DNA from 3 places in the Brenneria tiliae genome. Region 2 is predicted to be linked to each of the others. Evidence: predicted binding sites of a transcription regulator. Region 2 holds the regulator's gene; each other region holds the start of a gene.
What was found. The regulator CRP, encoded in region 2, controls carbon source genes, mostly activating them, when cyclic AMP is high. The targets are predictions, from matches to a motif close to ATGTGANNNNNNTCACAT.

Region 1: the regulator CRP is predicted to act here: its motif matches at 1,611-1,628, upstream of yrbN (protein YrbN).
Region 3: the regulator CRP is predicted to act here: its motif matches at 2,024-2,041, upstream of idnO (gluconate 5-dehydrogenase).

Annotation. Positions count from the first base shown of each region.
Region 1 is NZ_JAKPCB010000098.1:172,152-175,435, forward strand. Features, by position in the region: gene MFP24_RS13295 (DEAD/DEAH family ATP-dependent RNA helicase) at 1-1,537, opposite strand, end outside; gene yrbN (protein YrbN) at 1,530-1,604, opposite strand; gene nlpI (lipoprotein NlpI) at 1,712-2,596, opposite strand; gene pnp (polyribonucleotide nucleotidyltransferase) at 2,725-3,284, opposite strand, start outside.
Region 2 is NZ_JAKPCB010000096.1:48,585-51,868, reverse strand. Features, by position in the region: gene MFP24_RS10230 (polysaccharide lyase) at 1-797, opposite strand, end outside; gene crp (cAMP-activated global transcriptional regulator CRP) at 1,446-2,078, opposite strand; gene MFP24_RS10220 (OsmC family protein) at 2,395-2,802, shown strand; gene MFP24_RS10215 (phosphoribulokinase) at 2,843-3,284, opposite strand, start outside.
Region 3 is NZ_JAKPCB010000102.1:284,987-288,270, reverse strand. Features, by position in the region: gene MFP24_RS19975 (MdtA/MuxA family multidrug efflux RND transporter periplasmic adaptor subunit) at 1-164, opposite strand, end outside; gene MFP24_RS19970 (gluconokinase) at 469-1,023, opposite strand; gene idnO (gluconate 5-dehydrogenase) at 1,045-1,809, opposite strand; gene edd (phosphogluconate dehydratase) at 2,561-3,284, shown strand, end outside.

The DNA of each region.
Region 1 (3,284 bases), on a different contig from region 2:
TATCGCCTTCGTTGGCAATCGCTCCCACGATGTGGCGAACTTCCACGCCGTCATCACGGCCCACTTCAATACGATACAGTTCCATATCGCCCGCATCGCGACGTTCACGGCGCGGCGGACGATCGCCATCGCGGCTTTCGCGCGGCTCGCGACGGCGGTCGCCGCGCGCATCGTCACGATCGCGGAATTCACGACGCGGACGACGATCGAATACCGGATCCGGCGGCAGGATCAGCGGACGTTCGCCCTGCGCCATTTTCAGCAGCGCCGCGGCCAGGGTTTCGATATCCAGCTCTTCCTGCGGCTGCAATTTAGCCAGCAGCGCGCGGTACATATCCAGATCGCTGCTTTCCAGCTGTTGCTGCACCTTGGCGGCAAACTTCGCCAGACGGCGCTGTCCCAGCAGTTCGGCATTCGGCAGTTCAACTTCCGGAATGGTCAGCTTCATGGTGCGTTCAATGTTGCGCAGCAAACGGCGTTCGCGGTTTTCCACGAACAGCAGCGCGCGACCGGCGCGACCGGCGCGGCCGGTACGACCGATACGGTGAACGTAAGACTCGGAGTCCATCGGTATGTCGTAGTTGACCACCAGGCTGATGCGCTCGACGTCCAGACCGCGGGCGGCCACGTCGGTGGCGATCAGAATATCCAGACGGCCGTCTTTCAGACGTTCCAGCGTCTGCTCGCGCAGCGCCTGATTCATATCGCCGTTTAACGCGGCGCTGTTATAGCCGCTGCGCTCCAGCGCTTCGGCCACTTCCAGCGTGGCGTTTTTGGTGCGCACGAAAATAATCGCCGCGTCAAAATCCTCGGATTCCAGGAAGCGAACCAGCGCCTCATTTTTACGCATGCCGGAGACCGTCCAGTAGCTCTGGCTGATATCCGGACGGGTGGTGATGCTGGACTGAATGCGCACTTCCTGCGGATCTTTCATAAAGCGACGCGTAATACGGCGGATCGCTTCCGGCATCGTCGCGGAGAATAGCGCGGTCTGATGTTCCGCCGGGATCTGGGCCATGATGTTTTCCACATCGTCAATAAAGCCCATACGCAGCATCTCATCGGCTTCATCCAGCACCAGGCCGCTCAGGTTGGACAAATTCAGCGTGCCGCGCTTCAGGTGATCCAACAGACGTCCCGGCGTACCGACCACGATCTGCGCGCCGCCGCGCAGCGCGCGCAGCTGTACGTCGTAACGCTGGCCGCCGTACAGGGCCACCACGCTCACGCCGTGCATATGTTTGGCGAAATCATTACAGGCTTCGGCGACCTGCACCGCCAGTTCGCGGGTCGGCGCCAGCACCAGCATCTGCGGCGCTTTCAGCTCGGGTTTGAGATTGTTGAGCAGCGGCAGCGCAAACGCCGCGGTTTTACCGCTGCCGGTCTGCGCCATACCCAGCACATCGCGACCGCTCAGCAGGTGAGGAATACATTCCGCCTGAATTGGCGATGGTTTTTCGTAGCCCAGATCGGTAAGGGCATTAATGATTGGAGCAGACAGCCCCAACTCAGCAAAAGTGGTTTCAAACTCAGTCATGTACACGTGCCTCATAAATGGCGGCCAGTCTACATAACTCGTCGAGAAAATTTTCAGTCATTTTCATTGAAAAGTGTGAACCGGCTCAAATTGGATTAAAAAGCGAACAAAAAAGCCCTCACCCGTAACAGGTGACAACCGAAGTTTTTTCAGGCTGAAATAGTTGTTCGTCAGCTATTGCTGGTCCGATCCTGATAGGTCGTCTTGCTCTTGGCCTAATAGCGCCAATTCCAACAATGCATAGCGGTGCTCAACAAAATTATGGACATTGTTGGCAACCGTCAGCTTGAACAGCGCCGAAGCGGTGTTCTTGTCCCCCAGACTTAGGTAGTGCTTACCTAAATAGAAGTCAGTTTCACTGAGATGCTCAGCGAGCGAAGTGTTATCCGTAGCTTCTTCCTGCAAACGCGCCATCAGCACTTTTTGGCTGATTGCGTCCAGGTAGAATTCGACAATATTCCATCCCCACGGTCCTTTCTGCGCCTCGTCATAGCGTTTCTGCAACGCGACTTCGGCCGTCTGCGGATTGATTTCTCGCTCCACCAGATACAGCCACAACGAACGGAAAGGATCATTTGGATCGTCTCGATAAAACGCCAGCAGATCATCCTGCGCTAACAGGTAACGACCGCCATAGTACAAAGCGATGCCCCGGTTTAAACGCGCGTAATTGTAAGTTGGATCAAGCTCTAGTACAGAATCAAACGCTTCATAGGCAGCATCAAAATTGCCTGCCTGCGTTAAATAGATACCCAGATAGTTAAAAACCTCTGGAATATCAGGGCGAATCGCCAACGCTTGTGAAAAATCATTTCGCGCCAACGCCCTCAGCCCGAGGCTATCATACAGCACTCCGCGCTCATATAATAGCTGTGCTCGCTCATCATCGGTTAATGCCCGGCTGGCAAGGATCTGTTCCATGCGCGCCAGAATCACTTCCTGCTGCAAAGTAGGCTGTAACGGAACCGCCAGTACCGCGTCTTTACGCCAATCCGTGTTGCTGCATCCTGCCAGCATGAGTGCTGTCGCAACATAACACCAGCGCAAGAAAGGCTTCATTTCCCACTCCCGAAGACAAACATTGGATGAACATCCTGTCCCGGTCAGCTCAATATAAGGATATCCGATCCTTACGATCACGGCTCCTTACAATGTAAGGAGCCGTACGACTGTTTTTATTTTAACAGTTATTCACCCTCAGAAGGCGCTACGGCCGCTTCCTGAGGTTGAGCATTTGCTTCTTTGATGCTTAAACGCACGCGTCCCTGGCGATCGACTTCCAGTACCTTGACCGGCACTTCCTGACCCATTTGCAGGTAGTCGGTCACTTTCTCAACGCGCTTTTCGGCGATCTGAGAAATATGCACCAGGCCTTCCTTGCCGCCGCCGATGGCGACGAAAGCGCCGAAGTCGACGATGCGCGTCACTTTACCCTGGTAGATGCGGCCCACTTCGATTTCAGCGGTGATCTCTTCGATACGGCGAATCGCGTGTTTGGCTTTTTCGCCGTCGGTGGAGGCAATCTTCACCGTACCGTCGTCTTCAATTTCGATGGTGGTGCCGGTTTCCTCGGTCAGCGCACGGATAACCGAACCGCCTTTACCAATCACATCCTTGATCTTGTCGGTGCTGATCTTGATGGTATGGATACGCGGCGCGAATTCGGAAATATCGCCGCGCGGCGTGCTGATCGCCTGTTCCATCACGCCCAGAATGTGCAGACGGGCGCCTTTGGCCTGGTTCAAGG
Region 2 (3,284 bases):
CGAACGTTCAGCCCTGAACTGGTGACGCCGGAATAGAGGTTGTTGTAGGCATGCACCTGACCGCCTCGTTGCAGCGGCAGCCGGGCGTTTACGTCGCTGTAGATATTGTGGTGATAGGTGAGGTTGCGTCCGGTATCGCTATTGCTGGAACCGCTTAAGCCGACCTTTTTGACGCCGTGAATGTAGTTGTAGGAGACGGTGACGTTGGTCGAGCCTTTTTTGATATCCACGGCGGATTCAAAGGTGGTATCGCCGTCCGGCGTGCCCTCGCACTCATGGTTTTTCGCGAAGATCTCGTTATGGTCGATCCAGACGTTCGGGGAGTCGTCGATGCGGATTGCATCGCCATCCTGGGCGCCTCCGGGCATATACCCCATGCGCATATTACGCACCACGACGTTGGAGGACTTGGTGATCCAGATACCGAAGTTTGCTGAGGAACCATTGCCGCCGAGGATGGTAATGCCTTTGGTAAACTCCTTGATCTCCACGCCGCGCGCCGCTTTGCTCCATTGACCGCAGATATCGGCTTCCGCCGCCTTGATTAAGTCATCTTCATTGCCGTTATAGGTGATGACTACGGGGTAGGCGCCGCCTGACACTTTTTTACCGCTTGAGTCCAGACGCGCTGCCGCGATGATATCGACAATGTCCTGCATCGAACCGGCCGTTTTATTGACGGCGCCGGAAACGTTGCCGCCGTCGGTGGTGGCATAGCCGCCGGTATCGGCCGCCATCGCTGGTTGGCAGGCAAGACATAACAGCCCGGCGGCGGCTGAAGGCAGTAGGTATTTCATAAGGATTATCTCCTGTTGGAATATAACTTTCGTTAAGGCATTTATCGTTCCATATGCCCAGGGTAATAAGGTTGGATTTTTCGCTAAAAATGGAATATCAGTTTTCAGTTTTATCAAAAACCCGCATCAGTGTTATCACAAAAATAAAACAATTCAATACGGTGAGTTCAATGCGTCTTTTGAATAATCGAAAGGAAAGGAGGGTTCTATGAAAGCTAAATTGCCAATTAAAATTACGCATAAGATATTTATTGTTTTATTATCAATAAGTTATATTCTCATGATGGTTTTTTTTATTTCCATAGGTTTCTGTTTTCAGCAATATATTCATATAAGGTGGATTTGTCTGAAAAATCCCCCCGGATATCCATATTAATAGGGATTTTCTTAAAATAAATAAAAATGGAGTTTTATTGATCTATATTAAAATATAACTTTATAAATCATGGCTGATTTTTATTTTGCCGATATTGAAAATAATAGATTAAGCCTGTTGGTAAGGCTATTTACATTGCCGGTAAATAATTTATTTTGATAATAAATACCCTGCTCATTAACTAAGGGGTAAATATGAGACCTGCGTTGATGGTGATAAAAAAAAGCGTGAAACTCGCTTCACGCTTTTTTGTTGTAGGGTAACGGAATGGTTTAACGGGTGCCGTAAACCACAATCGTTTTACCATGTGCGGAGATCAGGTTCTGGTCTTCCAGCATTTTAAGAATACGGCCCACGGTTTCGCGTGAACAGCCGACGATTTGCCCAATTTCCTGACGGGTGATTTTTATTTGCATGCCATCGGGGTGAGTCATGGCATCGGGTTGTTTCGCCAGGTTTAATAACGTCTGAGCAATACGGCCGGTAACGTCGAGAAACGCCAGATTACCGACTTTCTCTGAAGTTACCTGTAGTCGGCTGGCCATCTGCGCCGACAGGCGCATCAGAATATCGGGATTCACCTGAATCAACTGCCGGAACTTTTTATAAGAAATTTCAGCAACTTCACAAGCCGTTTTCGCCCGTACCCAGGCGCTGCGCTCCTGACCTTCTTCAAACAGGCCAAGTTCACCGATAAAATCTCCCTGATTGAGATAAGAGAGAATCATTTCTTTGCCTTCTTCATCTTTGATCAGCACTGCGACAGAGCCTTTCACGATGTAGTAAAGCGTTTCTGCTTTTTCACCCTGGTGAATCAGCGTGCTCTTCGATGGATACTTGTGGATATGACAATGAGAAAGGAACCATTCGAGAGTCGGGTCTGTTTGCGGTTTGCCGAGAACCATTCGCTATCATCCTCTGTTGTAATTCACTGCGCAAATCACAGGGCTCAGAGTTCCCTGTACGGCGTATTACTGCTAAACATTCAAAATTCGTCTAGGAAGAATGACGTCAGGGAATATACTGGAGCCTCTATCTGGCGACATCATCATCTCCCCGGTATCTGAGTTTGTCCAGAAAAGGCAGATTCTATTTTCGTTTGTAACACAGCTTGAAGGACCTGTCTTGTGTTGTCTCGCTTCAGCATGATGAAGCTTTGGTTATAGCGTGTTTTTGTACAGTAACGATATAAATTTTCAAAAAATTTTTAGCGGAGGCGGCATGCAGGCTCGAGTAAAGTGGATTGAAGGTTTAACTTTTCTTGGTGAATCAGCGTCCGGGCATCAGGTGCTGATGGATGGCAATTCGGGAGACAAGGCGCCAAGCCCAATGGAAATGGTGTTGATGTCGGTTGGCGGCTGCAGTGCGATTGACGTGGTGTCGATCCTGCAGAAAGGCCGTCATGACGTGGCGGACTGCGAGGTTAAACTGACCTCGGAGCGGAGAACGGAAGCGCCGCGCCTGTTTACCCATATTAATCTGCATTTTATCGTGACGGGCACAGGGCTGACGGAGAAAGCGGTGGAACGGGCGGTGGCGCTCTCCGCGGAGCGCTATTGCTCGGTGGCGCTGATGCTGGATAAAGCCGTCGAGGTCACGCACAGTCATGAAGTCCGCATAGCGGGGTAATCCTCGGCGTATCGCCCGCTGGTGCTTTTGCCGCGGCGGACTATTCGATTTTTTTCCCTTCCAGCAGGCGCTGCACCAGCGGCGCCATAATCAGCTCCATCGCCAGACCCATTTTCCCGCCGGGCACCACCAGGGTGTTGATATGGGAAATAAACGATCCCTGCAACATGGCCAGCAGATAAGGGTAGTCAATATTATCCAGTTCCTGGAAATGAATCACCACGAAGCTTTCGTCCAGTGAGGGGATCGACTTGGCGGCGAACGGGTTGGAGGTATCAACGGTGGGAACGCGCTGGAAGTTGATGTGCGTGCGTGAAAACTGCGGCGTAATGTAGGTGATGTAGTCTTCCATGGAGCGCACCACCGAATCCATCACCGCTTCGCGCGAGTGTCCGCGCTCGTTCACGTCGCGAATCAGTTTCTGAATCCATTCCAGGTTGACGATCGGCACCACGCCGACCAGCAAATCGACGTGTTGCGCC
Region 3 (3,284 bases), on a different contig from region 2:
GCGGCACGGCGACCGCCGCCGTTTCCCTGGCGCGCCGCGGGCGCGGCACGATCGCCGCTCTGGCCGGCGGTGGTTTGCGGCTGGGTGAAATGACGCCAGAGCAGCAGAGCGGCAACAACGACGGCAACGAATATCAACGGGCGTAAGAGGCGTTTGGCATTCATGGTAATCGGTTAGTCTCTCCGTATGGCGCGGACGGCGCGGGTCCCTGGAACATAGCGTGGTATAAAATTATGCGTTTTATCATACTAGTTTAACCACCCCATGCCGGAAAAATAATGAAGGAAATATGGAAGATATGTCAGGGATTGTCGGCGCGGGGCGGAAATGCCATACCCGACAGGCGGAAATCAGGCCGCGGCCAAAGCCTCTGACGGCGGCGGCGTGCCGGCGGGAGGGGTGTCGGAAACAGAAATGCCGCCTTGTCCCGGCAGGGTGGGGGCAAGGCGGCATTGGCAAGACGTTGTTTTATGCCGTTTGCTCCGTTCGGCCGGCGTGCGGAGATTGCGGCGCCCTTTCCTGGGATAGCGCCTCGATGCAGCGGTTGACCACGCCGTCGAGCGAGGCGGCGATGTCGATCGGCATCACGTCGCTTTCCCGTTTATCGGGAGACTCCAGGGTGGCGAACTGACTTTTCAGCAGGCTTTCCGGCATGAAGTGACCCGCGCGCTGTTGCATCCGTTCTAACACCAACTGGTAGTCGCCGTTCAGCCACAGGAAGGTCATATGGTTATTCCCCTCTCTCAGCCGGTCGCGGTAGCGTTTTTTCAACGCGGAACAGACCAGAAAGCCGGTTTCGTTTTTTTGCTGCAGGCTATAGGCCACGTCGCTCAGGCGTTCGAGCCAGGGCAGTCGATCGTCGTCGTTCAGCGGGCGGCCGGAGGCCATTTTTTCAATGTTCGCCCGCGGATGCAGGTCATCCCCATCGATGAATTTGGCGTTGAGGCGACTGGCCAGCGCCAACCCGACGCTTGATTTCCCCGTGCCGGATACGCCCATGATAATAATGCATTTACCGGACATACTATTCTCTCCCAGAGTCGGTCACACCGCGACCAGCATGCCGCCGTCAACGAACAACAGGTGCCCATTGACGAAATCGGACGCTTTCGATGAGAGGTAGACCGCCGCGCCGATTAACTCTTCCGGGTCTCCCCAACGCGCGGCGGGGGTGCGTTGGCATAACCAATCGGTAAAGGCTTTGTCATCCACCAGCGTTTTGGTCATGTCGGTTTTAAAATAGCCGGGGGCGATACCGTTAACCTGAATGTTATAGCGGGCGAGTTCCACGCACATTCCGCGGGTCAGCATTTTTACCGCCCCCTTGGAGGCGGCGTAAGGGGTGATGGTATCGCGGCCCAGTTCACTCTGCATGGAACAGATATTGATAATCTTTCCGCGCCGGCGTTGCACCATATGGCGCGATACGGCTTGAGAAACCAGAAAGACCGATTTTTGGTTAACGTTAATCACATCGTCCCACTCTTTTTCCGGAAATTCGGTAAAGGGGTGACGGCGTTGAATACCGGCGTTATTAATCAACACATCAATGGCGCCGATGTTTTCTTCGATATGGTGAATGGATTCCTGAACGGCGTCATGGTTGGTAACATCGAATGCCGCCGCATAGGCTTGATAACCGGCGTCGCGTAATTGTCCAACGGCTCTTTCCGCGCGTTCGGCGGTAATGTCGTTAATAATGATTTCCGCGCCAAATTCAGATAACCCTTTAGCCAGCAGAAAACCGATGCCTTGCGCGGAACCCGTAATAAGCACTTTCTTTTTGGACAGTGAAAATAGATCTTTCATAAATAATTCCTGATGGCTGCCTGAATGATTTTTTACGCAATGCCGTTATATTTCCGCGTGTCGTCAATTCCGATTCGGTAAATAATTAACCATCGGCATAGACCGTCCTGAAAAAAACAGGATGGCTGATGTTCAATTTATTTCACTCTGACCGATAAACGGAATGTCACCGTAAATAACGTGGGGCTATGAAACCGTTTTACGACGGGTAAAACTGTGACTAAGATCACTTTAAAGCGTGTTACTACCAGCTGTTACGGATTACGTGACCTTCATCAGGTCGTTAGCGGAAAAATTAGCCGAGCCGCAAGCAAACGCGGCGGAAAATACTCGATGGTTAAATTATAATTATATGATATTTAATATTATTTATTTTTACAGTTTCGGTATTTCCGCTTATAGGGGTAGCGGCAGTCTAGCCACAAATGTTGTAGAGTAAAGGTGATTTTTACCTTAATGATAGAGTATTGCAACAATCGGCGCGGTGGAAATGTCGACCGGATCACGTTACCGGTAACATGATTTGTTAACATCATATAGGGTAGGTAAGATAGTGGCAGAAGGTTAATAGCGTGGCGGTTTTTTATTAAATACCCACCGATAGCGGCTTCTGTTTTTTAATTAACAGGGGAGGGGGCGCTCTTATTTTAAAAGGGCGTGATAAGCGGGTGAAAAATAATATCGCTCATGCCCGCCGGTTACGCGTTGCCGCTCCCATTGTGCCGTTTTTGATTCAGATCCAGGAGACAGTATGAACCCGGTTGTATTACAGGTCACACAGCAGATTATCGATCGTTCAACCGACAGTCGGCGCGCCTATCTTGAGCGGATAGCCGCCGCCGGAGAGAGTAAGGCGCAGCGTTCCCGGCTGGCCTGCGGTAATCTGGCCCACGGCTTTGCCGCCTGCGCGCCGGATGACAAAGCGATGCTCAAAAATATGGTGCACAGCGATATTGCGATTATCACGGCGTATAACGACATGCTTTCCGCCCACCAGCCTTACGAAAACTACCCTGAGCAGTTGAAAGCGGCCCTGCGGGCGGCGGGCGCGGTGGGGCAGGTGGCGGGCGGCGTGCCCGCCATGTGCGACGGCATCACCCAGGGGCAGGACGGCATGGAGCTGTCGCTGATGAGCCGCGATGTGATTGCGATGTCGGCGGCGGTGGGGCTGTCGCACAATATGTTTGACGGCGCGCTGTACCTTGGCATCTGCGACAAAATTGTTCCCGGTTTATTGATGGCGGCGCTGTCGTTCGGTCATCTGCCGGCGTTGTTTGTTCCGGCCGGTCCGATGACCAGCGGCCTGCCCAATAAGGAAAAGGTGCGCATCAGACAGCTTTACGCCGAGGGCAAGGTGGATCGCCAGGGGCTGCTGGAGTCGGAGGCCGCCTCTTATCATGGCATCGGAACCTGTACCTTTTACGGGACGGCCAATTCCAACCAGATGGTGATGGAAGTGATGGGGCTGCATTTGC